DNA from 3 places in the Jilunia laotingensis genome. Region 2 is predicted to be linked to each of the others. Evidence: riboswitches for the same ligand, from Rfam matches in the RefSeq annotation. Region 2 holds a riboswitch; each other region holds the start of a gene.
The links. A riboswitch is a leader RNA that binds a small molecule or an ion and turns the genes downstream of it on or off. The one in region 2 is predicted to bind cobalamin.
Positions count from the first base shown of each region.

Region 1: linked by a shared signal. The riboswitch ahead of H8744_RS14145 (TonB-dependent receptor plug domain-containing protein) and the one ahead of H8744_RS10850 (TonB-dependent receptor) in region 2 are both predicted to bind cobalamin.
Region 3: linked by a shared signal. The riboswitch ahead of H8744_RS18895 (cysteine-rich CWC family protein) and the one ahead of H8744_RS10850 (TonB-dependent receptor) in region 2 are both predicted to bind cobalamin.

Region 1 is NZ_JACRTF010000001.1:3,660,454-3,670,962, reverse strand. Features, by position in the region: gene H8744_RS14175 (HlyD family secretion protein) at 1-620, shown strand, start outside; gene H8744_RS14170 (ABC transporter permease) at 624-1,820, shown strand; gene H8744_RS14165 (ABC transporter permease) at 1,804-3,039, shown strand; gene H8744_RS14160 (hypothetical protein) at 3,114-3,323, shown strand; gene H8744_RS14155 (cob(I)yrinic acid a,c-diamide adenosyltransferase) at 3,330-3,905, opposite strand; gene H8744_RS14150 (cobyrinic acid a,c-diamide synthase CobB) at 3,938-5,260, opposite strand; cobalamin riboswitch at 5,402-5,598, shown strand; gene H8744_RS14145 (TonB-dependent receptor plug domain-containing protein) at 5,729-7,786, shown strand; gene H8744_RS14140 (sirohydrochlorin cobaltochelatase) at 7,810-8,928, shown strand; gene H8744_RS14135 (TonB-dependent receptor) at 9,061-10,509, shown strand, end outside.
Region 2 is NZ_JACRTF010000001.1:2,861,471-2,871,979, reverse strand. Features, by position in the region: gene H8744_RS10880 (efflux RND transporter permease subunit) at 1-566, shown strand, start outside; gene H8744_RS10875 (TolC family protein) at 585-1,856, shown strand; gene H8744_RS10870 (T9SS type A sorting domain-containing protein) at 1,955-3,211, opposite strand; gene H8744_RS10865 (hypothetical protein) at 3,240-3,932, opposite strand; gene H8744_RS10860 (helix-turn-helix transcriptional regulator) at 4,140-5,888, shown strand; gene H8744_RS10855 (hypothetical protein) at 6,928-8,382, shown strand; cobalamin riboswitch at 8,610-8,823, shown strand; gene H8744_RS10850 (TonB-dependent receptor) at 8,954-10,509, shown strand, end outside.
Region 3 is NZ_JACRTF010000001.1:3,165,670-3,176,178, reverse strand. Features, by position in the region: gene H8744_RS12090 (T9SS type A sorting domain-containing protein) at 1-2,331, opposite strand, end outside; cobalamin riboswitch at 2,607-2,813, shown strand; gene H8744_RS18895 (cysteine-rich CWC family protein) at 2,877-3,104, shown strand; gene H8744_RS12085 (putative transporter) at 3,298-4,986, shown strand; partial or broken gene H8744_RS12080 (threonine/serine exporter family protein) at 5,121-5,357, shown strand; gene H8744_RS12075 (threonine/serine exporter family protein) at 5,354-5,851, shown strand; gene H8744_RS12070 (DUF6064 family protein) at 5,852-6,580, shown strand; gene tnaA (tryptophanase TnaA) at 6,716-8,089, shown strand; gene H8744_RS12060 (4'-phosphopantetheinyl transferase family protein) at 8,142-8,789, opposite strand; gene H8744_RS12055 (gliding motility-associated protein GldE) at 8,795-10,132, opposite strand; gene H8744_RS12050 (single-stranded DNA-binding protein) at 10,230-10,509, opposite strand, start outside.

The DNA.
Region 1 (10,509 bases), 800 kb from region 2:
ACTTGTCATTGGCACAAACCACCTACAACCGCATCCTTACCTTATATAGAGACAGTGTTGTCACTTCACAAAGAAAAGATGAAGTCGAGGCGCTTTATAAATCGGCAGTCGCAGCCGAACGCGCTGCCCACGAACAGTACCAGATGGCGGTGGATGGTGCGCAGATAGAAGATAAGGAATCGGCTCGCAGCATGGTCAATGCCGCACGCAGCACGGTGGAAGAAGTCACCTCCCTGCTTGTCGATTCTCGGCTGACGGCACCCGAAGACGGGCAAATAGCCACCATCTTCCCGAAACGGGGGGAACTGGTTGCCCCGGGAACCCCGATCATGAACCTCGTAGTGATGAGCGACGTACACGCTGTGCTTAACGTCCGCGAAGACCTGATGCCACATTTCAGCATGGGCGGAAAGTTCAAAGCCGATGTACCTGCCATTGCCAAGAAAGGGGTGGAGTTCGAAATTTACTATATCAGTCCGCTAGGTAGCTTTGCCACGTGGAAGTCAACAAAGCAAACAGGCAGTTACGACTTACAGACCTTCGAGATACACGCACGTCCCACGACAACGGTTGACGGGTTACGCCCCGGCATGTCGGTATTGCTGACATTGGAGGAATAAGAAATGAACTATACTTCACAACCAGATACCCGTTATTCACCTTTCCGCGCTGTTCTCCTCCGAGAGTGGACGCGGATGACTTCACGTCGCCTGTACTTTGGTGTCTGCATTGTCCTGCCGTTATTCACCATCTTCTTCATGGCCACCATCTTCGGCAACGGACAAATGGAGAACATCCCGATCGGTATTGTCGATCAGGACAACACAGCGACTTCCAGAAACATTGCACGGAACATTTCTGCCGTACCGACCTTCAAAGTGACCCGGCATTTCGTCAACGAAGCTGCCGCCCGCGAAGCCGTGCAACGCAAGGAGATTTACGGATACCTTTCCATTCCTCCCCGTTTTGAGCAGGATGCCGTGACAGGAAAAGATGCCACGCTCTCCTATTATTACCATTATGCTTTGCTCTCCGTGGGAGGCGAACTGATGGCAGCTTTTGAGACGGCATTGGCTCCGGTGGCACTCTCGCCTATTGCCATGCAAGCAGTGGCATTGGGGGTGAACGAGAATCAGATAGAGACATTCCTACTGCCCATACAAGCCAACAACCACCCGATATACAATCCTTCACTGGACTATTCGGTTTATCTGAGCCAGCCTTTCTTTTTTGTTCTGTTTCAGGTGATTGTCCTTCTTGTCATGGTCTATGCCGTAGGTAGCGAGATAAAATTCCGCACCGGAGATGACTGGTTGTCAACGGCACGAGGAAACATGGTCACTGCCATACTCGGCAAGTTCCTACCCTACACCGTCATATTCAGCTTGATGGCTATCCTGGGCAATTATGTCATGTTCGGTATCCTTCACATTCCATTCCACGGAAGTTGGTTGTTGATGAACGGCATGTCCGTACTCTTTGTCATCGCCACACAATCGTTGGCATTGTTTATCTTTTCACTCTTTCCGGCAGTGGCAATAATCATCAGCATCGTTTCGATGATCGGTTCGTTGGGAGCCACGCTTTCGGGCGTTACCTTCCCCGTACCCAACATGTATCCGCTGGTACGTGATGCCTCGTACCTCTTCCCGGTACGCCACTTTACGGAATTAGTACAAACCATGCTCTACTCCGGTGGCGGATTCATCCACGTCTGGCCTTCGGCAGTGATACTTTGTATCTTCCCTTTGCTGGCACTGGCGATGCTTCCACATCTGAAACGAGCTATAATCAGTCATAAGTATGAAAATATCCACTAATAAACTCTCGCAAATATCGCTCATCATCGCTCGCGAATTCCGTGCCATCAGTACCAGTTACGCTGTATTATTGGTGCTGATGGGCGGTATTTTCGTGTACGGGTTGCTCTACAATTACATGTATGCACCTAATATCGTGACGGATGCTCCGGTAGCCGTAGTCGATAATTCCCGCAGCAGCCTGAGCCGCCAGTTCATCCGCTGGCTCAATGCAACGCCACAGATCAGTGTCTATGCCCAAGCAGAGGATTACCGGGAGGCAAAGGAGTGGATGAAAGAAGGTGATGTGCAAGGCATCATATACATTCCCTATGATTTTGAGAAACGGGTGTTTCAGGGAGAGGAAGCTGTATTCTCGCTCTATGCCACGACAGATGCTTTTCTGTATTTTGAGGCTCTGCAAGAAGCCTCATCGCGGGTGATGCTTGCCGTAAACGATGCCTACCGCCCGGACGGTGCCCTCTTTCTGCCACCGCAAGGTCTGTTGGCTATCGCCATGGCCAAGCCGATCAACGTGTCCGGTACACCGCTTTACAATGTCACCGAAGGTTATGGATCTTACCTGATCCCTGCCGTGATGATGGTCATTATCTTTCAGACATTGCTCATGGTAATCGGCATGCTGACGGGAGACGAATATCAAGACGGAAGCCTCCGCCAATATGCCGGTACCAAAGGGCAATGGGGCACTGCCATGCGCCTCGTTGCCGGCAAAACATTTGTCTACATAGGGCTATATGCCATCTTCGCTTTATTCCTACTGGGATTGCTCCCTCACTTTTTCAGCATCCCCAATATCGGCAGCGGACTTGACATCTTCATCATGCTCATCCCCTACTTGTTGGCTACCAGCTTTTTCGGACTTGCCGTCTCGCGGTGGTTCACCGATTCGGAAGCTCCTTTACTGATGATCGCCTTTTTCTCTGTCGGGCTGATTTTCCTTTCCGGTGTCTCTTATCCCCTGGAACTGATGCCATGGTATTGGCGTGCCGCGCACTATGTGATACCTGCCGCACCCGGTACACTTGCCTTTGTGAAAATAAACTCGATGGATGCAAGCATGGCTGACATCCGGCCGGAGTATATCACGTTGTGGGTACAGACCATCGTCTACTTCCTGTTGGCAGTGTGGGTATATAGGCTGAAACTGGCTGCTTCTGCACGGAGGCTCTTAACCGGTGACAAGAATATACCTGAGGAAAATATAAACAAACAATAAACTTCATTAACCGGGCAAACTATACGCCCCGGCAGTTGTATATAATAGCGTAAACCAATTAAAACTGAAAGAATATGGATGATGTTGTAAACAGAAATGTACCGATAGCCGAAGAAAATCTATTCCCGAATGACCATCCTGCAAAGGATATGTTTGGAGATTGGAGTAGTGATGTGTCCGAAACCATCGACGATACACAGGAAGACATAAAGAAGCTTTCTCCTGAAGAGCGTGAGAAACGCCTGAAAGAGATGGACGAAATCGTAAAGAAGGATTTGGAGTAATTTCACTTACTCCACCCTCTTCCGTTTATAAGCAAAAGCCTGCCAACGATCTTCCGGCCACTCCTGTTGTTGCAGGTCATAGCGTGCCATAACGAAGAATAAGTCCGACAGGCGGTTTATAAACTTCAAAACCTCCTCTTCCACCGGATCCATCCGGTTCAAAGTCCAAAGTCTCCGTTCCGCACGGCGCGCTACGGTACGTGCAAATTGTAATTGCGCGGCAACAGGTGTTCCACCGGGAAGAAGGAAGTAGTCGTTATCCGTAAGCTGCCGGGTCATCCGATCCATTTCGTCCTCGCAATAAGCAACAAGGTCGAACGAATATGAATTGGGATTTTGTCCCCGCAAAGCCGACGGGGTAGCCACGCGGCTCATCACCACCATCAATTCCCGTTGAAGCGTATGCAGCATCTTTTGCCATTCATGCTCCGCGGAAAGAAGTGAACGGACAATACCGATGATGGCATTCAGTTCATCAAGCGTCCCATTAGCTTCGATACGTATATCGTCTTTTTCTACCCGTTCACCCCCGTGAATTCCCGTATATCCGCAGTCTCCCGTTCGTGTATAGATTCGTTTCATATTTCACAATTCGTATTGTACTTCAATTCGTTTTATTCCCCAAAAAGTTTTAATAGATCAATCTCACCCCAATAGAGATGGGTATAGCTCGCTATCACATTCTTATACCGGAAAATGGGCGTATCCACCGGTCTGCCTTTGGCACTATATACTTGGACAACAGATGATAATGCAGTTTGAGCCATCTGTGTATAATGGAATTCATGTCCGCGAAGCAACTGTCCGTTGTACTCAAACTGACGATAACCCAACTTCAGTTTACAATTTTCCGCATCGATATCGATAGGCAATACACCCGTCATCCGCATCTGCGAACCGCGTTGCCGGACGGTATTCGAAAGATATATCATTCCACCGCACTCGCCAAGTATCCTTCCACCGCTCTCCGCATAATCAGCAACAGACTTCAACAGGGCATGATTCTTGCAAAGTACTTCCATGTTTTTTTCGGGATATCCCCCCGGCAGATATAAAAGATCGGTTTCCTGGGGAATTTCATGATCCGACTCCGGATCGATAAAAGTCACACGGCCCATGCCTTGCAATATATCCAAATGTTCCTGATAAATAAAAGTAAAGGATTCTTTGTTACGGGCTACCACAATATTCCAGTTCGTACTCTCTTGAAAAGCGATCTTCCCATCATTCCCATTCCAAGGAGTGAACGGGCAGGTACACTTCTGCAACAATGCGTCGAAATCTATGTTTTCACGGATAATGGTTTCCAGATGCAGCTTATCTTTAGATTCGAGTTTGTCCTCCCTGACATCCAATCCCAAATACCTTTCATTGACATCCAAGCTATCATCCTTAGGGATACAACCGAAGCACTCTACTCCGGTATCCGCACACGCTTCCCGAAGTATTGCGGCATGGCTTGCAGAACCCACCTTATTAAATAGAACTCCCGCCAGATGCACCCTCGGATCGAACGTATCATAACCATTGATCAGTGCTGCAACAGAATAGGCGGAAGAACGAGCATCTACCACCAATATAACGGGCAAATCCAACAGTCCCGCTATCTCAGCACTCGATCCACGCGAACGGTCATAACCATCGAACATCCCCATCATCCCTTCCAAGACACAGACATCCGCATCGGAACCATAGTGTGCATACAGCTCGCGCACATGACTTCCTGATGCCATAAATGTATCCAGATTAACCGATGCCCGACCGTTACAAACAGAGGTGTGAAATTTCGTATCGATGTAATCGGGACCGCACTTGAAGGGCTGCACCTTCATGCCTCTTTGTGCCAAGACTGCCATAATTCCACGGGCAACCGTAGTCTTACCGCAACCCGAAGTCGGTGCGGCAATCAAAAACTGGGGTATAACTCTATTCTGCATTGGGTAGTGTTTAGTCAGGACAAAGATATACATCCTTTGGGAATATTCGGTATCTTTATCTTTCTTAATTCAAAACACCCCTTCCCATCAAAACTAAAATAATTTATTATTAACTTCTGTTGTATTTCTCATTATTCTTCCTACCTTTGTCCCGGATTTAGTAACCGGACTATCACATAGTTCGGTGAAAGGGAATCCGGTGCGAAACCGGAGCTGTACCTGCAGCTGTAATCCTCATGAAGTTGATTGGATGATCAATGCCACTGTTTCAGTAAATGAGACGGGAAGGTTTCCAATCAGAGGAGAGCCAGAAGACCTGCTAAGTCATTAAACCGAAACACGGGACTTCCAGGAACAGAAGTTGTGTCCATACCAAATTGCGCTTTGTATCCGCAAATTTTCTGTGGCCTCTCCTCTTGAGGGATTTTCTCTGTTTCATTTTAGTATATGAATAAAATGAAGCATCCGATGAAATATCTATTACCCGTTCTCTTATTGATGGGAACAGAATCGCTTTGTGCGCAAAGCATACTTAATAAAGACAAAGAACTGTCCGTTTCACTTGGTGAAGTGGTTGTAACAGGTACTGGAACCGAACATTACCTTAAAGACGCTCCCGTACAGACCGAAGTCATTACGGGCAAAGCACTCGACAACTACCAGGGACGAAGCATTGATGATCTGTTGGGCGGGCTTTGCGCTTCCCTCAGTTTCAACAGCAATGATATGGGAAGCAACATCCAGCTGAACGGACTCAACAACGACTACATCCTTATCCTCATCAACGGACGCCGCATCAATGGTGACAATGGCGGGCAAAACGATCTGAACCTCATCAATGTAGCCAATATCGAACGGATCGAAATAGTGAAAGGTGCCGCCTCCTCGCTCTACGGATCGGATGCCATAGCCGGAGTCATCAACATCATTACCAAAAAGAACAAAGACAAATTCAGCGCATCCAACAACACGCGCATAGGAAGTTACGGAGATGTCAACCAATACAATCAGATCGGATTTAAAAATAAGAAGTGGAATTCAAACACTAGTTTCAGCGTAAAACATACGGACGGTTGGCGCAATACAGACCTCGAGTATTACCATTATGAACTCCGCGAAGGAACCGTCACCCGAACCGTAAACCGGAACACCAATTTCAATCTGCGTGAGGAGTTGACTTACAAGGTGAACAAGAAACTGACATTAGGAGCTGATGCCTCCTATTATCAAAAGAATATGTACCGCTTGAGAGGAGCCTACAAATATGCATTGAACGACTACTTTTACCGCAATCAAAGCTATGGAGCCAACGCCCGTTACAATCTTTCAGGATACAATTACCTGAGCGCTGAGGTTTCATACGACCGTTATCAATATTATTACGATTATACCGCCCGTGAGATCACCGATGATTTCGACAAGGAAACAGGAAGGCGAATCACCCACTACCCGGGTGATCGCATTTTGCAAACTCAGCAGCAACAGGTACTGGCACTCGTGAAAGGAGTGTTCTATCTGACGGAGAAAAATATCCTGAGCGTAGGTTTGGAACACAAACATGATTTCCTGAAAGCCCCCCACCGTATCGAATCGGAAGATGCCAGCGTCTTTACCAGTTCCGTATACGCGCAAGACGAATGGGACTTTACCGAACGCTTCAACGTCACCGCTGGTGTACGTGCCGTTTATCACAAAGAGTTCGGTGCCAAGCTGACTCCCAAAGTATCCGCTTTATACAAATTGGGGGACTTCAATCTGCGAGGCACTTACTCCTACGGCTTCAAGGCTCCTACCCTGAAAGAACTGTACTACAATTATGTGGGAAATATGATGAATAAACTCAAATCATATTATGGCAACAAAGACCTGAAACCACAGACATCCAACTATGGTGCCGTAAGTGTGGAATACAATCTTCCGAAATTCCGGATGAGCGTGACCGGATATTACAACCGGATAAAGGATATGATCGAATTGACCCCTATCCCCATACCTGCCGAAGATAAATTCCTAGAAGTGCAGGAAGCCAAACAGTATAAAAATCTGGCAAAGGCACGTTCCTTCGGGGCAGATGTCGATTTAAGCTATCAAATACTGCCGTCACTGACCGTCAGCGGAAGCTACAGCTATGTAGATGCACAAGCGCAGTACGCAGGCGATCCCAGTGATGCCAATTACATGAAATATGTTCCCATAAACGGTTCATCCAAGCACAACGCTACTTGGAAAGCCAACTGGGGGCACGGTTGGAAACTCTACCAACTGGATGTAAGCATTTACGGAAAGTATCAATCAACCCGTTATTATCTGACCGACGGAAATGGTGACGGCTATCAAACCTGGCGCATCAACACATCACATTCCGTACTGAACACTAAAAAATGGAAACTGAACATAAATGCCGGCATAGATAATATTTTCAATTACGTCGACCGGACACCTTTCGGATGGAATCACGGTTCTACCACCCCCGGACGTACTTACTACGCTTCCGTCACTGTGAAATTTCAAAACAATTCCAAATAACCCTATTATTAAACAATTGAAGTATGAAACAAATGAAGTATTACCTGATGGCAGCCATGATGCTCGCCACAAGTGCAGGATTTACCTCCTGCGGTGATGACGATGAAGACAACACTACCAACCCGGTAGAAGCCCTGGCTCGTGATAGCAAAACAAAAAACACGGCAATCTTGCTGTGTACTTTTGGAAGTACGTATGAGGAATCGGTTAAAACATACGAAGCCATTGAGAAAGATTTTAAAGATAAATACGGCAGTGTTGCCGATATTTATTTATCCTTTACCTCACGTACCTGCGTGAACCGTGTGTATGAATCCACCGGCATCGACCGCGTTGAGCCTGACTATTGGTTGGAAGCATTGGGCAAAGCCGGTTATGAGAGAGTAGCCGTACAGTCATTGCATGTGATCCCGGGTGAAGAGTATGCTAGTCTGATGGGTACGGACGTGAAAAAGAAATTCATGATCGAAAAGTTCCCCCATGTGAAAGTGTTGAAAAGCCCGAACTTATTAAGCGATGACGAGGATGTGGAAAAAGTGGCTCAGTACTTGTACGATGATTACCAGAAGGAATTGGCAGATAAAAAGAACATCGTATTATTCATGGGGCACGGCAATCCAGACGGAGTATACCAACACGCCAACGACATGTATACAAAAGTAGAAAACAGTTTGCAGACGAAAGCCATCAACAAGAACGTATTCGTGGGAACCGTAGACTACGGAAGCATGTTGTTCTGCCCCGAAGACTGGAAATCAGACGAAATGAATCCGAGAGACATGGCAGATACCTATATCTACAAAAAACTTATCAACTACGTAAACGGTGGCAAATTCAGTGATTACACCATTTATCTGGTTCCGTTCATGTCCATTGCCGGTGACCATGCACACAATGACATGTGGGGACAAGACGAAGAGAAAGTTGATGCCGTGCCGGAAGCCGATTGCAGTTGGAGACAGAAACTCGAAAAGATGGGTTTCAACATCAATACTTCTGAAGAAAGTCATAAAGACAGCTACAAGAACTGTACCATCAAAGGGCTGGGCGACAGAGCCAACATCCGCGCCATCTGGTTGCAACACATGACGGAAAGATGGAATGACGAAGATGAGTGGACAACCGGAGAAGATTACCAATAATCAATAACTATTCCTACGAGTAAGTGATAAGTGATTAATACGCTAAAAGAACAAAAATGTCTTGATGGTTAATCACTTATCACTTCTTATTTATACTAATAATCATTCATATATATAGATTTATCAAACTACATGAAACTAAGAACACTCGCTCTTCTCACCTTAGGTTGTTGTTTAACTCCTACAACGACCCTATATGCCCAGATTAATATTACTGGAAAAGTTGTTAACGCTGAAACCGGAGTGCCGGTAAAAGGTGCCAACATTCGTGTATCAAACAGTCTGAACGGCACAACGACCAACAATAGCGGTGACTTTTCACTAAAACTTCCCGAAGGTACACATACCTTACGCATCACACACGTGGGATACGAACAAAGCCGACACACTGCCTCCAAAAGTGAAAAAGATATCCTTATCAAATTGCAGGAAAATTACGTAAACATGAATCAGGTCGTTGTGACCGGTACAGGTACGCACCGCCGCATGGACAACTCTCCCGTCCCTATACAGGTAATCACCGCAAAAGACCTGCAACAAGCAGGCATCACGAACTTTGAAGATGCCATGACAAAATTGAATCCGAATATATCTTTTATGACCAATGGCATGGGTACGACCATGAGCATGAACGGCATGAACGAAGATTATGTCCTGATATTGGAAAACGGCAAACGCCTCGCTGGAGAAGACCGTTACACACGCATTGACATGGCTAACGTAAAACGCATTGAAATATTGAACGGAGCCGCCTCGGCACTCTACGGAAGCGATGCCATTGCCGGAGTGATCAATATCATCACCGATGATGCCCGTAACAAAGTCAACATCGCGAGCAATAGCCGCTATTCCACCAAAAACCGTTTCACTCAATCGGCCAATGCAGACTTCAATCTGGGCAAATTCGGTTCGTACACCTCTTACCAACGGCAACAGGCTGACGGTTGGCAATTAAGTCCTCTCACCATCAACAAGAAGGACGAATTGGTAGAAACCAATAAACAAGCTTCCACCGCCTTTCATTCGAACACGGTGAACCAACGTTTCACGTTCGACCCCACAGACCGTCTGTCGTTTTATGCCCGTGGCGGGTTCTACAATCATAAGACCGATCGACCCATACCCGAAGGTGACAATACGACTAAATATGATATGCGCTACGAAACATACACCTATGGTGGCGGCGCACAATACATGATCAACAAGTCATCTTACCTCAACGCGGATTACTTCTCGGACAATTACAGCAGCTATAAAGATTATTTCATGGACGACAGCAAAGCCAAGCTCAATGCCGGAGATAGTGAAATGACCAAACGCCTCCACCATCACAACCTGAACGTGAAAGGTATTTTCAGCATGGGCGATCACAACAAAATATCAGCGGGACTTGAATACATAAAAGAGAGCCTCACAAGTGAAAGCGATAACATAGACGGACGCAGCATGTACACCGCTGCTATTTATGCACAGGATGAAATCAATATCAGCAAGCATTTTCAGGCATATGTAGGTTTGCGCTATATCTACCATGAGACTTTCAAAAATTATGCCACTCCCAACATTGCCCTATTATATAAG
Region 2 (10,509 bases):
ATACAATGAAATATTTCGGTGAACAAGAAAGCCAGGTAGAGTCTAATGAAGCCCTGGCCAAAAACTTGCCATTGACCTTCTTCCTGATGTTTACCGTATTACTATTGTTATTCAAGACATATCGTAAACCGACCGTAATCTTGCTTATGTTACCTCTAATTTTCATTGGTATCGTACTCGGATTACTATTGTTAGGCAAATCGTTCGACTTTTTTGCCATCCTCGGCCTACTTGGATTGATCGGTATGAACATCAAAAACGCAATTGTTTTGGTAGACCAGATCGACATCGAATCTAAATCAGGAAAAGCTCCGTTGGATGCGGTAGTCAGCGCGACTGTAAGCCGTATCGTCCCGGTAGCCATGGCTTCCGGAACAACCATCTTGGGTATGCTTCCACTATTGTTCGATGCCATGTTCGGTGGCATGGCAGCAACGATCATGGGAGGATTGCTGGTAGCTTCGGCATTGACACTGTTCGTACTCCCGGTAGCTTACTGTGCTATACAACGGATTAAAGGCGAAGCACCAACCGAAGTAAACACATCGAAGGATGGAACTAATTGATAAATGAAAGAAATGACAATGAAAACTCAAATAATAGCGTTATCCCTGCTCTGCTCCGGTCTTACTGCCGGAGCCCAACAGGCACATCTCAGCCGCGAAATGTACCGTGAACGAGTAGAAGCCTACAGCCAAGTGCTGAAGCAACAGAAATTAAAAAGCATGGCAAGTACGGAAGGCCGTAAAATAGCTTTCACCGGTTTCCTTCCACAAATAGATATCTCAGGCGAAGGCACACTCAACCTGAAAGAAATGGATGCGTGGGACAGTCCTGCCGGCCAGTACCGGAACCATACTTATCAAGGAGTATTTGTTGTGGCACAGCCACTCTATGCAGGAGGTGCCCTGAAAGCTCAAAACCGGATTGCCAAAGCAGACGAAAAGCTGGATCAATTGAGTACGGAACTTACACTCGATCAGATTCATTACCAAAGCGATGCCTTTTACTGGAATGCATCCGCAGCCCGTGCCGCTTTGAATGCGGCAGCACAGTATCAAGAGATTGTCAATCAGCAATATGACATCATCAAGATACGTTTCGATGACGGAATGATCAGCCGTACCGACCTGTTAATGATTTCTACCCGCCAGAAGGAAGCTGAATTGCAGTTTATTCAGGCACGCCAGAATTACACATTGGCTTTACAAAAACTTAATATCCTGATGGGTGTAAAGCCCGATACTCCTGTTGATAGTCTCAGTGAGATCGGTGTGGTTTACGAACCGGTTGCTCTTCTCAGCCTTGATGACGTTTTGCAACGCCGTGCGGATTATGCCAGCACAGAAATAAACATAGAAAAAAGTGAAGCGCAACGAAAAGCCGCCCTCAGCCAATACAATCCCCAGGTGAACATGTATCTTACCGGGGGTTGGGCTACAGCTTCACCCAACATGGGATACGATGTCAGCTTCACTCCTATCCTGGGACTAAATGTAAATATCCCTGTCTTTCGGTGGGGAGCGCGTCTCAAAACCAACCGTCAGCAGAAAGCCTATGTCGGCATACAAAAATTACAGCAAAGTTACGTAACGGACCAGATCAGTGAAGAACTATCCGCTGCACTGACCAAACTGACTGAAACCGAACATCAGGTGAAAACAGCGCAAGAGACCATGGAACTGGCAGAAGAGAATCTTGATTTAGCAACCTTTTCCTATAATGAAGGAAAAGCTAGCATGGTGGATGTGCTATCAGCTCAACTTTCTTGGACACAGGCGCAAACCAGCCTGATCAATGCAAATCTGGCAGCTAAAATGGCTGTAGCAGAATACCGTAAGGTGATCAGTGAATAACTAATGCACACCAAGAAATAAATCAAACAACGTAACAAGATCCGGCTACTCCATTCATGGAACAAAGTAGCCGGACTCTTTATTCAAATAGCATGGTTTTACCTGATCGCTATTTTGAGTGTAAACGACGCACCATCAATACAACTGTTCACAATATAGATACCTGTACTCAGATGACTTAAATTTTCCTCTGATTGGTGCCCTGCATAAACCAATTTACCGGTCATATCGTAGACACGGTTTTCAAATTCATCTCCTTCGTTTATTTTTAGCACATTATTATCAAAAGTGATATTGCCGGAAACGACTTTTTGCATACCTGTTAATTTATCGGTATAATAATAAGTATCTGTTTTAGCAAGCCAATCATTTGCACCATTACCGATATAATTAAAAATAAAATCAATTTTATAAGGATCAAGATAACCATCCATAGTAATTAATTCGCTGGTCGGTACATTCCAGTCATATTCAACTTCACTCCCTGAATCGGCAACCCATTCCGTACCGTTCCATTTCCATTTCAGTTTCTCAGTACGGACTCCGTTCTTATATGCGTACGTAAAATGGGAGGTATTTTCCCAGTCTTTATCATCCTGTTCCTCATACCCGGCAACTTTTTGAGAAGTACCGAATGGAATTGAGCCATTACCCTTTCCTTGACGGTAATAAGATTCAATGATACTATCATTTGCATCATACGTGTTTTTCTCTTCAATAGTAGGAGTACGTTTACCATCCTTCCAATCCCATACTGCACTATAAGTTAAATTTCCCCGTTCATCAAAAGCGTACTTTTCTTCATAATTGTCATTCATTTCGGTTCCGTCTAAACTTTGCATTCTATTAAACAACCAGGTACGAAGTCCTTTGGCATTATAGCGTTCAAACTCCTGTTGATTCCATATCTTTTCATTTGTATCACCGATATAAAGATAGGCATTCATCTCACTTTCATAATCGCCATTTTCAAGCCCGTCAGTCCATTCAGTGATCATCTCGCTTTTAAGTACCCATTCCGTACTATCGTTGCAACATTCTTTGTGTTGTTGAAGAATGGCACGACCTAATTCATCATAAGTGATAATAGCATCGTAAGTCACGCATATTCCTCCTAACGGTCCCCATGATTCATATTCTCCTCCCCAATCCTTGCGGTCATCATTCCAAAATTTTCTTCTTTGTGCAGTACATTGTCCGGCTTGATTGAATTCTTGAAAGAATATATCTACAAGTTGCCATTCTTTGGAATCGTCCAACCAACGCCACATGCCTTTATATGACAATTGATCTTTTGCATACCACGTATAATCTTCTTTACTTTCACCGATCCACTCCGCCCCGTTCCACGACATGGATAAAAAGCTTGTCTGCAGGTTTTCCTCATCCCATGTAGCCGCAATTATGAGCAGCTTTCACCCATCCGTTATCTTTCCATAAATAGACCATTTCATCGATTATATTGGCCCTGTCATCATACTTATATTCGCTTTTTTGTACCTTTACCCAATTGCCAACATCATCAAGACTATAAATCACCTGTTCAATTCCCCACTTCTTATCATTATAAATATATTCAAAACGCTGTCCTCCTCCGTATGCTTCTACAGACTGCATTAATACATATCCATCTTCATCCCATTCGAAGTTGTATTCCTCTACAGTAGTCCAAGTCTTTGTCGAAGCATCCCAAAATGAATTAAGCCGTTGGATAACTTTATTCTGACCATTGAAAACGAAGTACTGCCGGGTATAATTAGAACCGTCAGGATTTGTCCCTATAATACTGTCCAAACGTAATTTACCACTTTCTGCCGCTTTACGTGTTTGCACTCTACTCCAATCCAACCACTGACTGGGTTCCTGATGGTCTTCTGCTTCTCTCTTTGCACGTAGACGAGCTTTTTCCGAAGATACAAGTGCTTCGAGCTGCTCTTTAAAAGACACCGGACCTTCGACCGGATGTAATTTGGGTTCTATCGATCCGGAAAGGAATGACAAACCGATGAATTCCTGACCGATCACCGGTAAGCAGAAACATGATACGATAATCAAAAGTAAATTTCTCAGCTTCATATTATTCATTTTTAGAGTTAAACAATCGCTTAATCGATGGGTCAAAACTAAGGATATAGATTAAAACATGCAATCTCATGTTTCATGAATTCCCGAATTCGTAAATATCTCCTCCTATAGTTACTAATAATTCGGAAGAATACGTCACTCTAATTTTGCTTTTCCGCATATTATGCATACATTTGTTAACAAAAAGCAAACACGGCAATGAAAAAGTTATTCTTACTAATCACATTTCTCCAATTTGCAACAACTTATATATGCAGTGAGAACTGGTTCGATCGCGACTCACTGGCTCAAATCCCCATATCCTCACTTTACTCAAGAGCCACTTCCTACCTTCAACATACGCATGTCGATACAGCCATGGGATTCTACATATTGATAGCGAAACGACACTCTCCCAAACTCGAATCGTCGGACAAATACATCTGCGCACAAGCTTGTATTCAATTAGGTGATATCTATTTCAAGAAAGGATATTATACCGAATCATTCGATTCCTTTATAACTGCAACCAAGATCGCTGAAGAAAACGACTTTGAAGACCTGTTCCCACAAATATACAATAATATAGGGAAAATATATTGCTCATGGAACGATCATATGCAGGGAGTGGAATACTATAAGAAAGGTATGAAATATGCAGAAAAGTTGAAGGATGAGAAAAATTATAAATCGCTATTGATCAACATTGTAGGAGTATACAATAGTCTTCACAAGGTAGATGAAGCCAAACTATACTATCGAAAGATGTGCGAACTTGTAAACAGAGATTCCATCATCGATTATTTTTGTTATCTCAATAAAGGGTTGATTCTCCGGGAAGAGAAAAAGACTAACGATGCCATACAAAGTTTGAAACAAACAGCCAATTACGCCATCCAACACCGGTTGAATGCTTCTTTTCTAAGCTCAGCCTATGGTTACTTGGCCGAATTGTATGGTGATTCACAGCGAGATTCTGCGATTTATTATTGGCAGAAGTCAATCGAAAACCCAGAAACCCCGGCTTATATGCAACGTGAATCGCTAAAAAAGTTAAACGAATTATATAAGAAGAAAGGAGACCGGGAGAAAGCCATATTCTATGGTAATCGTTATCTGGTACTTTCCGATTCATTATTTGAAGAAGGTAAAATAAATCGTATCAAAGATGCGCAACTGATGTACGAGACCGAAAAAACTTATCGGAAGATCAATCGACTAAATGCAGAATCCGAGGAAAAAGACATACGAATCAAATTGCAGTCTAAAGTTTTAATAATCGTCTCCGGCAGCTTAGTGTTATTCATAATTATGCTTGTTTTACTCTATCTGCAAAAGCGGAGACTCAATCAAGCTTACCAAGCTCTGTTTGTACGCAACAATGAAATTCTGAAATCAGCAGAAACCAATACCGAACGACGTAAAATCCTTGAAAAAAAGGTTGAAAACCTGAAAGAGGAACTGGCAACCGTTTCTTCCCAATTGCATAACCAACCGGCTACTCCCCCATCCGGCACACTTCCCCCAGCCTTAAATCCAAAAGAGGAATCAGTTGAGAATCCAAAACAATATTCGGTAGATAAACTGACCAAAGAACAAAAAGAAAACATCTTATCAGCAGTCGAGCAAGTGATGACAAATACCGAAATTATTTGTGATTGCGACTTCAACATCGAACGGCTTGCTGATTTGACAGGTTATAATTCGCGATATATCTCACAAGTGATCAATGATACTTATTGCCAGAATTTTCGTTCATTCATCAATGAATATCGAATCCGTGAAGCCCAAAAACGCCTATTGAACATCGAACAGTACGGTAATTACACCATCCAAGCCATTGCACAGAGTGTCGGATATAAATCACATGCCAACTTCATCTTATTATTTAAAAAGCATATCGGAATCACTCCTTCTATATTTCAAAAAATGGCAAAAGAGAAAAAAGGAAACCTCCCGGATGCCTAAAAGCCCCGAACAAATTGTCATTTTGGCAAAAAGTAATTTCCATATGTCATTCAGTGCAATCTTTCGGGCCAAGGACACATATGATTCAAAGAAACGCAATATACAGCAATTAGGATTTTTCAAATTGCAAGTAAAATAAGACAATAAGCGACCCAGCACATCGCTTATCCCCTCGTTTGTTCAAAACGATACATTATTTTCAAAGTTCTCATTTCATTCTATCAAAAAAGACAGCTTCATCCAAAGAGGGCAAATAGAGAAAAAAAGGAGAAAAGATGAAGCCGATAAGATAAAATCAGCCTTAATTTACTGGAAAATATTATAGCATTTGATGGAAATTGTTACTCTATCCGTTGGCTATCCGTATTTCATCTGTTGGGAATGGCTATTCCATCCATTCGTTATAGCTATTTCATCCGTCATTTATAGTGATTTTATCTCCTTTTCATTACTTCTTAACCCTAGAAATGACCTTCGGGAGTAATATTGTGATGAATTTATAAAAGACCTCGGTTAGCAATAGAGAAAAAACAAGAGCATATTGCTATATATATTCAATCGTTACTATAAAAAAGGAAAAACATATTCAACTCCTTATCCATGTCAATTCCAGAACTTAAGAGATGAATGGATACACAAATATTAACAATAGCAAAAATCCAAAATCATTATAGAGTAGAGATAATTATCTGAAAAAAAAGCAGATAAATATTTGCCTTCATCAAAAAGTATATCTACCTTTGAGAAAATTAACAAATAGAGGTATAAGTAAATACTTAAACGTATATTTGATAGATCCAATTCAAGAGCATACTCTTAAATGATATAGTTAGCCGAAGTATAATTAAAAACGTATTTGCAATGAAAAAGCACATTTTATTTTTAGTCACTCTATTTGGCTGTTTAGTCTGTTTCGCACAAATGAAGGTGGATTCCATAAGAACAATTCATTATGAAAGCACCTTCCCCATCAAATAAAATAATGATAATTAAATGAGTTTAATCATCAGAGTCCAAATTATATGTAAAACCTATAAATATGAAAAAGGTACTATTATCAATTCTATGCCTGTTTCCTTTCCTGGGAGCATGGTGCCAATCATCCGAACCTTGGTTCTATGAGGGCAAACAGTGGGCTAAATTAATATGGAAATATGACATTGAAACCGAACTGACAATCACAAACGTAATACAAGGTTCTGTTGAGATCAATGGTCTAACTTATTGGAAAGTTTTTGAATCATGGAAGGAGGATCTTTCGGACTTGACATTTAGTGGATACTATCTTCGGGAGGCTGATAGAAAAGTCTATTGGTATGAACCGGATACGGAAGAGGAATATCTATATATGGATTTTAATCTAAAGAAAGGTGATATATTTAATCATCCAAAATCCGATAGAATGGAATTGTGCATAATAGCAGCGGGAGATACCATTTTGCCGCAAGGAGACGGCATATCCCGGAAGTATATGGATGTCGGTCGTTATTACGGTGATGGCAACGTTGGAGGAGTTGAAGAAGTGTGGATAGAAGGTATTGGATCGCTGAGATTCGGCATAGGGGCATTGTGCGTAGGATGCACAGGTACAAACAGCAAACTCTTATGCTGCCATGATGCGGAAAAGACTCTTTATATGGATGAAGATAACACCTGCTTCCACAAAATTCTGACTAAAAGATTGTTATATGGTGGTAAGAAATGGGCAGTATGGTCGCCATCTGCCACAAACCCATCGGAAGGAACCACGGTCACTTCTATCATAAAAAACAGCAAAATGATTAATGAAACGTACTACTATGAAATCTGGAGTAGCAGGAATGAAGATTTGTCCGACATGAAATTAGCCTATTATATGCGGGAAGGTGCAGGAAACCAATTTTACGTTTATAACGAACATACCAACAAGGAATATCTTTGGTTTGACTTCAACCTGAACGTAGGTGACAAATTCACTTTCTATACAGGAGACTCCAAAAAGGATGCAACAGCAACTGTGGTTGCAATAACCGATACCATCTTGCCGAATGGGGATGACGTAAAGCGGAAATGCTTTCATTTAGAACCTTCTTATTTCGGAACTATGGTAGAAAGTATCGGTAGCTTGTCCTACGGGATTGGCAAGTTCAATCCATATTTTACCAACAATACTGAAAGCAAACTTTTATGTTACCACGCAGAAAATGGTGAATTGGTGTATCAAAGCGAAGAAGGCACTTGCTATAAAACTACCGGAATACAAGTGAACAAATCGGACAATTTATCCGTTAAAGTTCAGTGTCCTGAAAAAGGGAAACTCTCTTTCAATTGGGATAGAACCAATATATTCAACCGACTAAACATCTATTCCGAGGATGGCAGCCTATATCGGATAATAACCGTAACTAATGAAAATAATCAAGCCACAATAAACAACATTGCGCAAGGAGTGTACTTCTATCTATTTAGTTCCGGAGATCAACAGGGAGTTCGTGGAAAAGTCTATGTAAAATAACCATTTATTCACTGACACACTCATAAAAAGAAAATACTTAAGGTTGCATAAGCATTTATACCTTAAGTATTTTTTATGTATACCCATCTTCCACATGAGATTTCTATACGCTTGGGATTTGCGAGTATTTAGTTAAAAACAGCTATCCCTAACCTATCCTATCGACATATTATGAAACTTGATCAGAAAAGAAATATATCTTTTTTCACTTTATATCCAAACTATTTTATAATTTTGCAGCGCATTGGTTCATTTCCTCCAGGCATACGGAAGAAATGATTAAAAGGGAATCAGGTGAAAATCCTGAACAGTCCCGTTGCTGTAAGTTTCATCAAAACGTAGCAAGCACACACTCGATGCCACTGAAAGACATTTAAGTCGATTGGGAAGGCGCTTGTTACAGAAATAAGTCAGAAGACCTGCCATGCAATACGTTCAATAGCTTTCGAGGACGAGCTATGAATCCGTTAATCCGCAAACAATACACTGTGTTGCGGAAAAGGTTATTCATACATATTGGTACTCTTTGAAGCTATTTGGTGGATAAAACAACTATCAAATAGAAATATTAATGGGGAAAACTACATTCAGGCGGCTCCTCTGTCTGGTTGGGGTATGCAGCATGCTTTTGCCTATGGGGGCACAAAGTAAGCTGGATAGCATCCAAAGGCTGGACGAAGTCGTCATTAAGGCAAAAACTTATAAGCAAGTCATCCCGGCACAAGTGTTGAAGGGAGAAGAACTTAAAAAGCTCAACAGTTTCTCTGTAGCGGATGCCATCCGTTACTTCTCGGGACTACAAATAAAAGACTACGGAGGCGTAGCCGGACTTAAAACAGTCAATATCCGCAGTATGGGTACCAATCATATGGGTGTATTCTACAACGGCATTCAATTGGGAAATGCTCAAAACGGACAAATCGACCTAGGTAAATTTTCACTTGATAACATTGAAGAAATCTCGCTTTACAACGGACAAAAGAGCGAAATATTCCAATCTGCCAAAGAGTTCGGTTCATCGGGCAGCATCTATCTGACGACACGCAGACCCAAGTTTGAAGGAAACAAGAACACCAACATGTTAGTGAAAGCAAAGGCTGGTTCTTATGGATTCCTCAATCCTGCCCTACTCTACGAATATAAGTTAAGCGAAAAGATCAGCACTTGCATGAGTGCCGAGTGGATCGGGTCAGCTGGAGATTATAAGTTTCGTTATCGCCGAGTGGATGTGGAAGGAAACTTAAAATATGACACCACCGCTGTACGCCACAATAGCGACATCGATGCCATGCGAATTGATGCCGGATTATATGGAGTATTCGAGAAAGGTAAATGGAATGCATTTGCCTATCACTATACTTCGGAACGGGGAATACCGGGAGCTATCGTCAACAATGTATGGAAACGTTCGGAACGATTGTGGGACCGCAATTCTTTCATTCAAGGAGGAGTTGAATATGATCTTCTTCCTAAACTCAGTACACGTATCAATATGAAATATGCTTTCGATTACACTCACTATAACAACAACGATCCAAGCATTAAGCTAGCTGACGATATTTACAAACAAAAGGAATTTTATTTTTCATGGTCTAATAAGTATTCGATATCTCCCGCTTGGGATGTTTCATTGGCCTATGATTTCCAATGGAACGATTTCGACGGGTACAATGTCACAGATGATCATGACAAAGAACACCCTAGCAATCAAGCGACAAGAGGAACGCACTGGTTATCATTGGCTACAGCATTTACAGTAGCAGACAGGTTGAAAGTACAGGCCAGCCTACTGGGTAATTTTGTCAATGAAGAAAAACGTGAACGGGATTCGGCTCCCAATAAGAGCAAACTCGTTCCCGGTATCTTCTTCTCTTACCAACCGTTTAAACGGCAAGAACTGATATTCAGAGCTTTCTATAAGTCGGCCTACCGGTTACCGACCTTCAATGACTTGTATTATACCGACATGGGCAATCCGGCTCTGAAACCGGAAACTACCACTCAGTATAACGTCGGCATTGCATACGATCGCACCCGTAATAACAAGTTATTCAGAGATATGCACATCGGAGTAGACGTATATTTCAATGATGTCAGAAATAAAATCATCTCTTTCCCACAAGGTCC
Region 3 (10,509 bases), 300 kb from region 2:
TTTAATATCTTCCATTTGTTGCTCTCGGATCAGTTTTCCGTCTTCGAAAATAACAATAGAAGCATGGGTATCTTTTGAATCTTCTATATAGCTATGATTAATGAAGGCACTGACGGAGGTTATGTATTTTCCTTTATAAACAGCTAAATCTGTCGTATCGAATGAATTGGCCGCAATAAATTCCTTGCCTTCGTTTCCCACAGCCAATCCCATTGAATAATATTCGTTGATATGATTCAACTGGTATGCTCCAAACGAATTTTTCCAAATAAGGTTCACCTGTCTTGCATCGGTAATCTGTCCCGTCAAGCCTTCCGGAGCATCCTTTTCAGGAGTGGTTCCCACTTTAAACAGGTCGATGCTGTAATAATACTGGGCTACGCCTTGTCCATGCTTACGAAGTCTTACCTGGAATAACTTTCCTGCAACCCACTTCGACAAGTCCACAGTCTGCATGCTCCAATTGCTTTGAGGAAGGTCTTTGAACGACATTCCCTTGACTTCTTCCCAGTTCACGCCTTTATCTGACGAAACATCAATGCTCAAAGAATCTTTGTCCATTTGTTGGTTGTCGGAATTGATCAAACCATAAATGATAGCAAAAGAAAGAGTGACATGTTTCTCATTCTTCGCATCCATTGGCCGCGAAATTAACCCGGAAGAATAGGGAGCTTGAGTGGTGGGAGATGAATACAGACCATAATCATAGATTCCGTAGTAAGGAATAACTCCCCATGTATTGTCGATCATATCACCATAATATGGTTCTTTCGTCCAATAATTAGTTTCTAAAGACTGGGAATCGAAATCGTCAAAGAAAGGCAATTCATAAGTGTCGGGAACAGCCACTGCCACCGGATTGGATTTGGGCGATTCAACCTTAGAAGCATCGGCAGCTTGGAACACGCTAGCAATGGAGTATTCCGGAAATCCGGGAGTTGCATTTCGATGTCTATAAGTGAGTTCGAGGACATCTGCCGCAACGTTGTCAATCTTTTCTCCTCCACAGTAGACGTTATAAGACTCTAATTCCAATCCGTCATAAACCTGCTCGTCCTTGTTCCAAGTAAGAGTTACTTCTTTAAATTCCTGTGATTTTGCCTGCAATCCTTCTGGAGTAGCCGGGATTTTGACCGTACGGTACTCTGTTTGCAACATCCAGCATTCGGGCACTCCCCCCATGGCGACTACAACGTCGTTATTTCCCATAATAAAGGTCCCATCAGCTGAAATAGCACAAGGTGTTACTTTCGTTTTCTCTTCATATGCAAATGTAAAAGAGGGCTTGACTCCCTGGGCAAAAAGACTCATGAAATAGTCAAAACCGAGAATGCGATCCTCTTCATAAGAATACCAGAACGGTCGTTCATAGATTTCACCGGTAAAAAATGATCCATAACCAAACGAGCTAACAGCATTCCCATTATCGGCAACGGCAAGATCATCCGGAGAATGATAGGGTTCGAAGGGAATAATTTTCTTATATGATTTCTGCAGTACATCATAAACGCCTGGTTCGCTATTGCCAAAAATAAATCCAACAAATCTGCCATTCGGACTGACGGCACACGCCTTATTTTGTCCAGTCCCGTTGTATTGCACATCCTCTCCGACTCCTTCTATCAGATGGCATTCCCCATTTTGCCAATAAGCAGCAGCCTCATACATCGGAAACCAGATGACACCGGTAATGATACTTCCATCTGTAGACACATCGACGGCTTTACCTCCTACCGCATCCTGCGGGAGATTTAATTGGCTAAACGTCCACGCACCTGAGTCCGCTTGCTCCCACTTACATGGAAACATGTAGGTGGAATTCCCGATTCCTATATTTCCAACCACGGTCTTTCCGTCTCCCGATATTGCATTGGCAAAGCTCCCATCTTCAAAATAATTGAATTGTGAAAGTTCGTAACTGCCGAAACCCAAGGATGTACGGATGCCATCTTTCCAGACGGCAGCGACATTGATAGGAAAAGTGCGATCTCCGTCGAAATCGCTTACAGTAATAGTATATTCAGGATCTTTAAACGTACCTGATATTACTCCATCATTCGAGACATCCGCAAAAGATCCGCTTTTACCATAATCAGTCTCGTCATAATCCGTAATCCATTCCATGCTTCCGGTTTCGACATTGTACAAATAACTTTTCATATATATATTATATGCAAAGTACTGGCTACTTACCCCTACAACATATTTCCCGTTAGGTGACATACCCGTGCCTAATGAATTGGCACCTGTCGCGGTGAACGTCTTTTCTGCATGTACATTTGCTACACAAGCAAAGATACCCATAATTAAATAAAGTAATGTTTTTCTCATAATCTACACATTTTAGTTTATTGATTACCAAAGACAAATCTATGGTTTTATAAAGGAAAAAACAAACCGAACTCTCGCTGATTCACGAATTCGATACTATTTTTCGATTACAATTCTTTCTATCGTTTCAAATGCTACACTGTTTAGAAACTAAAAAATAAGCAAACATTAAAGCGACTATTGAAATATCCGATTTTTTAATACTTTTCCGATGCAGGAAAATATATAATCTTAGCTTTTTTCTTCTTCCCTATCCCATCTTATTATAAATTCTATTATCTTTGCCACGAATTGGTTTCAGATGCACAATTCTGTGATTTGAATTAAAAGGGAATCGGGTGTAAATCCCGAACAGTCCACGCTGCTGTGAAACTCTGCTAATATCTTGTAAAACACCTTTGCCACTGATGTGACATTTATACATTGGGAAGGCATCAAGATTAGGAGTCAGTCAGAAGACCTGCCATTCATTAAAGGCTGCTTTGGCTCGTGGGATTAGAAAAACAGTACGAAAAAATAAGTTAACTAAGTAATTAACATGAGGTATGCCTATAAAAAAGGTATGTCCGCGTTGCGGTGCGACATTTGATTGTTCGCATAATGATATTTCATCCTGTCATTGTGCTACTATAAATCTTGGTAAAAGTCCATGTACTTATATACAGAAGCACTATTCAGACTGTCTTTGTCATGACTGTTTGATTGAAATAAAAGCGAACTTCGACCATAGTGAATCCAACCTTTATTGCATAAAAAAGAAAGATGATGTTTAGCTGATAAAAATGCGGTAATATGCCGCTATAAAGGTTCGATGTGTGTGTATCCCTGTAGAAGTGATTTCTCCAGGGATACTTTTAGCAAACCGAAATTTATATGGATTTACATGGAAATATCATTAAATGATATTATGAACAAGCCATAAACAAAGATTTATAACTAATAAAACAAATCATAACTTTCAATAAAATGGAACTTTTAAGAAACCTTTTCGAAGGATTCCCCAATCTTTGGGGTGGTGGAGTAGCTCACTCCGTACTAATTTTGTCATTAGTGATTGCTTGCGGTATCATATTAGGCAAAATAAAAGTTGCAGGTATTTCATTAGGTGTTACCTGGATACTTTTCGTCGGTATAGTTTTCGGGCATTTTAATCTAAATTTAGATGAACATTTACTTCATTTTCTAAAAGAATTCGGATTGATTTTATTTGTATATTCCATTGGTTTACAAGTAGGTCCCGGCTTCTTTTCTGCTTTTAAAAAAGGGGGATTCACCTTAAACATGCTGGCTATAACAACCATTTTTCTGAGTATTGTCATTACCATAATTCTACATTTTACAACAGGTACTCCCATTACGACAATGGTCGGTATTTTATCAGGTGCTGTTACCAATACCCCGGGATTGGGAGCAGCTCAACAAGCGAATAGCGATATGAATGGCATAGATGCACCGGAAATAGCCATGGGGTATGCAGTTGCATATCCTTTAGGGGTAGTAGGTGCCATTTTTTCTTTATTGATACTAAAATATATACTGAATATCAATACTTCAAAAGAAGAAGCAGAAGCTGAAAAGGGTTTGGGACATTTACAAGAACTAACTGTGCGCCCCGTTTCAATTGAAATAAAAAATGAAGCTGTTGACGGAAAAAAAATTAAAGATATCCGTCCATTGGTAAACCGTAACTTTGTCATCTCACGTATCCGCTATCACGAAGGAAAGCAAGAGACCGAATTGGTAAATTCAGAAACAGCCCTGCACATTCATGATAAAATTCTGATTATCTCGAACCCGATAGATATTGAAGCCATTTCAGTATTCTTCGGCAAACAAATTGAGATGGAATGGGAACAACTGAATAAGAACCTGATTTCACGTCGTATCCTAATAACAAAACCAGAACTAAATGGGAAAATGCTTTCACAACTTAAAATACGCAACAATTTCGGAGCAAGTATTACTCGCATAAATCGTTCGGGTGTTGACCTTGTAGCGACACCCAATCTACAATTACAAATGGGGGATCGCGTTACCGTAGTAGGGAGCGAATTAGCAGTAAGCCACGCAGAAAAAGTGTTGGGTAATTCCATGAAACGATTGAACCAGCCTAACCTTATACCTATATTTATAGGTATTGCATTAGGATGTATCCTGGGAAGTATTCCATTCATGTTTCCCGGTATCCCTCAACCGGTAAAATTAGGTTTGGCAGGAGGTCCACTTATCGTATCTATACTAATCAGTCGTTTTGGTCCTCAATATAAAATGATTACTTATACAACCATGAGTGCAAATTTAATGGTAAGAGAGATAGGAATTTCATTATTCCTTGCCTGTGTAGGCTTAGGAGCTGGCAAAGAATTTATTGAGACAATAATAAATGAAGGAGGATATATATGGATTGCCTATGGTGTACTCATTACTGTAATTCCACTATTGTTGACAGGAATTATCGGGCGCTATGTATGTAAATTAAATTATTACACGCTTATAGGTGTATTATCCGGTGCAAATACCAACCCACCCGCCTTAGCCTATTCTAATGATCTTACATCCTGTGATGCACCGGCAGTCGGATATGCTACTGTATACCCTTTGGCCATGTTCTTACGTGTACTTACGGCACAACTACTTATTTTATGTTTAGGTTGAATTTCAATTTTTTGAACCATATCCCAACTGGAAACAATATCAAAATAGGAAAGGCGCATCAAGCATATTTTTTTATTTGAGTGCATTAAGTTGGGAAACGTATGATAATCATTTGTCACTATCCATATTATGGGGTTGCTTCACTATGCGCTTCTACTGCATTAATTTTCGACACGACATCAGAAATAGCACTTGCAACAAGTGTTCTTTATCTCGTACCGGGGGTACCTTTAATAAATGGTGTCATTGACATTGTCGAAGGTTATATTCTAACAGGATTTGCACGTTTAGTACAAGCTTCCTTACTGATAGTATGTATTGCTATCGGACTTTCATTCACTTTATTATTAGTCAAGGATAGTTTATTATGATAATTATAGATATTCTTTCAGACGGACTATTTGCAGCTGTAGCAGGTATTGGTTTTGGAGCTATTTCAGATCCCCCTTTGAGGGTTGTTAGAATTATCGGTTTACTAGCTGCAGTAGGCCATGCCTGTCGTTATTGCTTAATGTCGATCACTGAAATGGATATTGCAACCGGATCTTTAGCAGGAGCCTTAATCATTGGATTTGGTAGTATATGGCTCGGAAAAAAGGTTCGCAGTCCAATGATAGTTCTCTACATTCCTGCACTATTACCTATGATTCCCGGAAAGTTTGCTTATAACATGGTATTTTCTCAGATTATGTTTCTACAAAATGTAAATTCACCGATAGAAAGAACTAAATATATGGAAATGTTTTTTTCAAATACAATGGTAACATGTACCGTAGTATTTCTATTAGCTGTCGGAGCAACATTACCTATGTTTCTTTTTCCCCGACGTGCTTCATCTTTAACTAGAAATAAAACAATAAAATAAATGAATATATTTTGGAAAACGATTGGCTTATATAATTCAGCGACTTGGATTTATCAAATCATCATTGTATTATTTGGAATTTTATTGACTATAATGCTTTTACGCCGACCATATCCCTGGCTGAAAATTGGAATGAAATTATATTTGATAGCAATTTACCTATGGATTTCTATCGTTTATTATCATATTTATTGTGCTGAAAGAAGTTACAATAATGTGATGTCTGCCTTTTGGATAATTCTCGCTGTAGCATGGATATGGGACCTAGTCACAGGTTATACACAGTTTGACCGTAATCAAAAATACTCAAAATTAGCTTTTCTATTGCTATTAATGCCTTTTCTTTATCCTTTATCCTCTTGGTTAAGAGGATTGACTTTTCCTGAAATAACATCACCGGTCATGCCCTGTTCTGTGGTAATTTTTACAATCGGATTATTATTGTTATTCACTCGAAAAGTCAACCTATTTATTATTTTACTGTTATGTCATTGGTCTATGATCGGCTTATCAAAAACTTACTTTTTTAAAATTCCAGAAGATTTTCTATTAGCAAGTGCTTCTGTCCCCGCTTTATATCTATTTTTTAAAGAATATTATTTATGTAATCTAAATGATGAGACTAAGCCTAAAAATAAGTATATTAATTATCTGCTCATAACCCTTTGTATTGGGATTGCCATTGTGCTGATGGGAAGTATGTTCTTCCAACTAAGTCGTGATATCTGATTCTTTATATCCTAACTAGTTCGCAAACACAAAGTTTTCCTTTTTTTATTACCAAAATAACAAAAAGTCACTTTTTTATTGCACAAACCAAAGAAATACGTTAATTTCGTCGGATAAAATTAAATATCTAAGAACATGGAATTACCTTTTGCTGAATCATGGAAAATTAAAATGGTAGAGCCCATCCGCAAAAGCACCCGCCAAGAACGCGAGCAATGGATAAAGGAGGCACACTACAATGTATTTCAACTCAAAGCCGAGCAAGTTTATATCGACCTTATCACCGACTCAGGCACAGGTGCAATGAGCGATCGCCAATGGGCAGGAATGATGTTGGGTGATGAAAGTTATGCCGGTGCATCTTCTTTCTTCAAACTGAAAGACATGATCACCAAACTAACTGGTTTCGAATATGTCATCCCAACCCATCAGGGACGTGCTGCCGAAAATGTACTCTTCTCATATCTGGTACATGAAGGCGACATCGTACCGGGAAACTCTCATTTCGACACGACCAAAGGTCACATCGAAGGACGTAAAGCGATTGCTTTGGACTGCACCATCGATGAAGCCAAACAAACTCAACTCGAAATCCCCTTCAAGGGAAACGTAGACCCGAAAAAGCTGGAAAAAGCTCTGCAGGAACATGGCGACCGGATTCCTTTCATCATAGTTACCATTACTAACAACACAGCAGGCGGCCAGCCCGTCTCCATGCAAAACTTACGTGAAGTACGTGCCATTGCCGACAAATACCACAAACCGGTAGTATTCGACTCAGCACGCTTTGCAGAAAATGCATACTTCATCAAGACACGTGAAGAAGGTTATGCAGACAAATCTATCAAAGAAATCACTCGTGAAATGTTCAATCTGGCTGACGCAATGACAATGAGTGCCAAAAAAGACGGTATCGTCAACATGGGCGGCTTCATCGCAACACGTCTGAAAGAATGGTATGAGGGTGCTAAAGGTTTCTGCGTGCAATTCGAAGGCTATCTTACTTATGGTGGCATGAACGGCCGTGACATGAACGCACTAGCAATCGGATTGGATGAAAACACCGAATTCGATAATCTGGAAACCCGCATTCACCAAGTGCAATATCTTGCTAAGAAACTTGATGAATATGGCATACCTTACCAACGTCCTGCCGGTGGACACGCCATCTTCGTAGACGCACCGAAAGTTTTGACTTGTGTACCGAAAGAAGAATTCCCCGCACAGACACTAACCGTTGAACTTTACCTTGAAGCCGGTATCCGCGGATGTGAAATCGGTTATTTATTGGCAGACCGTGATCCGGTAACCCGCGAAAATCGTTTCGGTGGTCTTGACCTTTTACGCCTTGCTATTCCACGACGCGTATATACGGATAATCATATGGACGTGATTGCTGTTGCACTGAAAAACGTATATGAACGCAGGGAAAGCATCACCCGCGGTGTACGTATCGCTTGGGAAGCACCTCTGATGAGACACTTCACCGTACAATTAGAAAGATTATAATATAGATCATTCAATGAAGATGAGGTTGTGGCGCGGTGTCACAACCTCATTTTCAGTTTTTAGTAATTACATTATCTATCTGCCAAGTTAACACAAAATCGGGATGAAGTAAGTAATGTATCTCAAAATATCTTTTCAGCTCCGTTCTATATTCATATGCCAGAAATACTCCTCGCTCTTGGGGAATAAAAGGCTCTATTCGCAGATGCTCACGGAAATCCACTTCGGAAGCATCCATGCATTTAAACATGACCTCTTTAGCAGACCAATGGAGCAACAGACTCCAAGTATCATCTCCACGATAGGAATTAACAGGCTCGTCTTCGCGCATATATTTATGAGCCACCTTATGTACGCGTTTCGAATATTGTTCGATATCTATGCCTACCCCGGCAACTTCACTTAAAATTACAGCAACATATCCCTTCGTATGAGAAATACTAATGAACCGGGAACGATCCGCCAAATATGGCTTGCCGTTCGATTCATAACAAACTTCTTTGTGACTGCCCAATAAATGAAATAAAAGACAGCGAACCGATAGCCATTCTAATTTACGATGAGGCGCATTAAAACGTTGCAATTCCTTTTCATAATAGGCTCGCTCGGGAAGAATACTCAGTAAATCCTCAATGGTTTCTTCCATTTTCCAAATTCCCCATTTCAAGGATTTTCCAGAATGTTCTAAATAGACCGACATAATTATTATTCTTCCGATTCCGGCTCGTTGATAGTAAACTTAACCTTCAAAATACGGCGATTATCCATTTCAAGTACTTCAAACTCATAATTCATGTAAGAGACTTTCTCATGTAAAACAGGAAATTCCCCTTTTATCTCCAACAAAAGTCCTGCAAGTGTATCCGCATCACCGACAATCCGTTCAAAATCATCTTCATCCAGCTTTGTGATTTTAAAGAAGTCCGTCAACAAGGTCTTGGCTTCGAATACCCATGTATGATCATTCAATACGGCATAAGTACGTTCCTCATCATCATATTCATCATGAATCTCGCCTACAATTTCTTCAATAATATCTTCCATAGTGACAATGCCGGAAGTTCCCCCGAACTCATCGACTACGATAGCAATGTGAATCTTGTTTGCCTGAAAATCACGCAAAAGATCATCTATCATTTTTGTTTCGGGAACAAAATAAGCCGGACGGATCAACGATTGCCAACGGAAATTATCCCCTTTATTGACATGAGGCAATAAGTCTTTAATATAAAGTACTCCTTTTATGTTATCACGCGAACCTGCATACACCGGAATACGTGAATATGCATTATCGACAATGCATTTCATCACATCTTTAAAAGGGGTACGTATATCCAGATCTACGACATCCAGCCTGGAAGTCATAACTTCTTTGGCAGTTTCACCTCCAAAACGGATAATGCCTTCGAGGATATTGTTTTCATCCGAAAGTTCCGCTTTATCCGTCAACTCCAAAGCCTGTGAAAGTTCATCAACGGAAATGTTATGACTTTTACGAGTAAAACGTTTATTCAAGAAGGCAGTGGAATGCACCAATATGGTAGAAACAGGACGAAATATTTTACGCAAAACATATATAACGGGAGCTGCAAAACGACAGAAAGCCAAAGTCTTTTGCGCAGAGTATATCTTCGGCATGATCTCACCAAACAATAACAAAAGAAAGGTAAGAATAACCGTCATTATCAAGAATTCCGCAATAACCGAGGTAAATTTAAAAACCTGCATAAAGAAGAAATTGCAGAGCATGATAATTGTTACATTCACAAAATTATTAGTGATCAGTATAGTTGCCAAAAGGGTTTCGGAATTCCCTAAAAGGCTGCTGATTTTATAATCCGAAGGATGATTACGCTCTTCAATATCATTGAGATCGGAAGGTGATAACGAGAAAAAAGCTATTTCTGATGCAGAAGCGAAACCGGAAGCAAGCAAAAGCATACCGGCCAGAACAATGGCAACAATTGCCGAAAATGAAGGTGGAGTTATGGTAATACCATTAAAAACATCTGCCAATTGGCATAAATAAGCGTCTGGGTCCAAAATCTTGGTTTTTAGTTAAACAATAAATAAGGTCGGTAACCGGTAATTGACAATTGGCCTCCGTTAACAGTCAATCATCAATCGTCGATTTACCAACTTAAAACGGCAAATCATCTGCCGGATTATTCTGTATCGGGGTCACTGGAGATTGTTGAGGTTGTGCCGGAGTGACCGGTTGCTGAACAGACGAAACGCCCGATGATGCACTCTTCGGAGTAAGCATTTCCATATTATCTACGAAAATTTCAGTGATATATCGTTTGGCTCCTGTCTGGTCATCATAAGAGCGGGTTCTGATCTTTCCTTCAATATAGAGTTTATCTCCTTTATGAACATATTTCTCAGCCGTCTCTGCCAGCCCACGCCACAAAACCAAA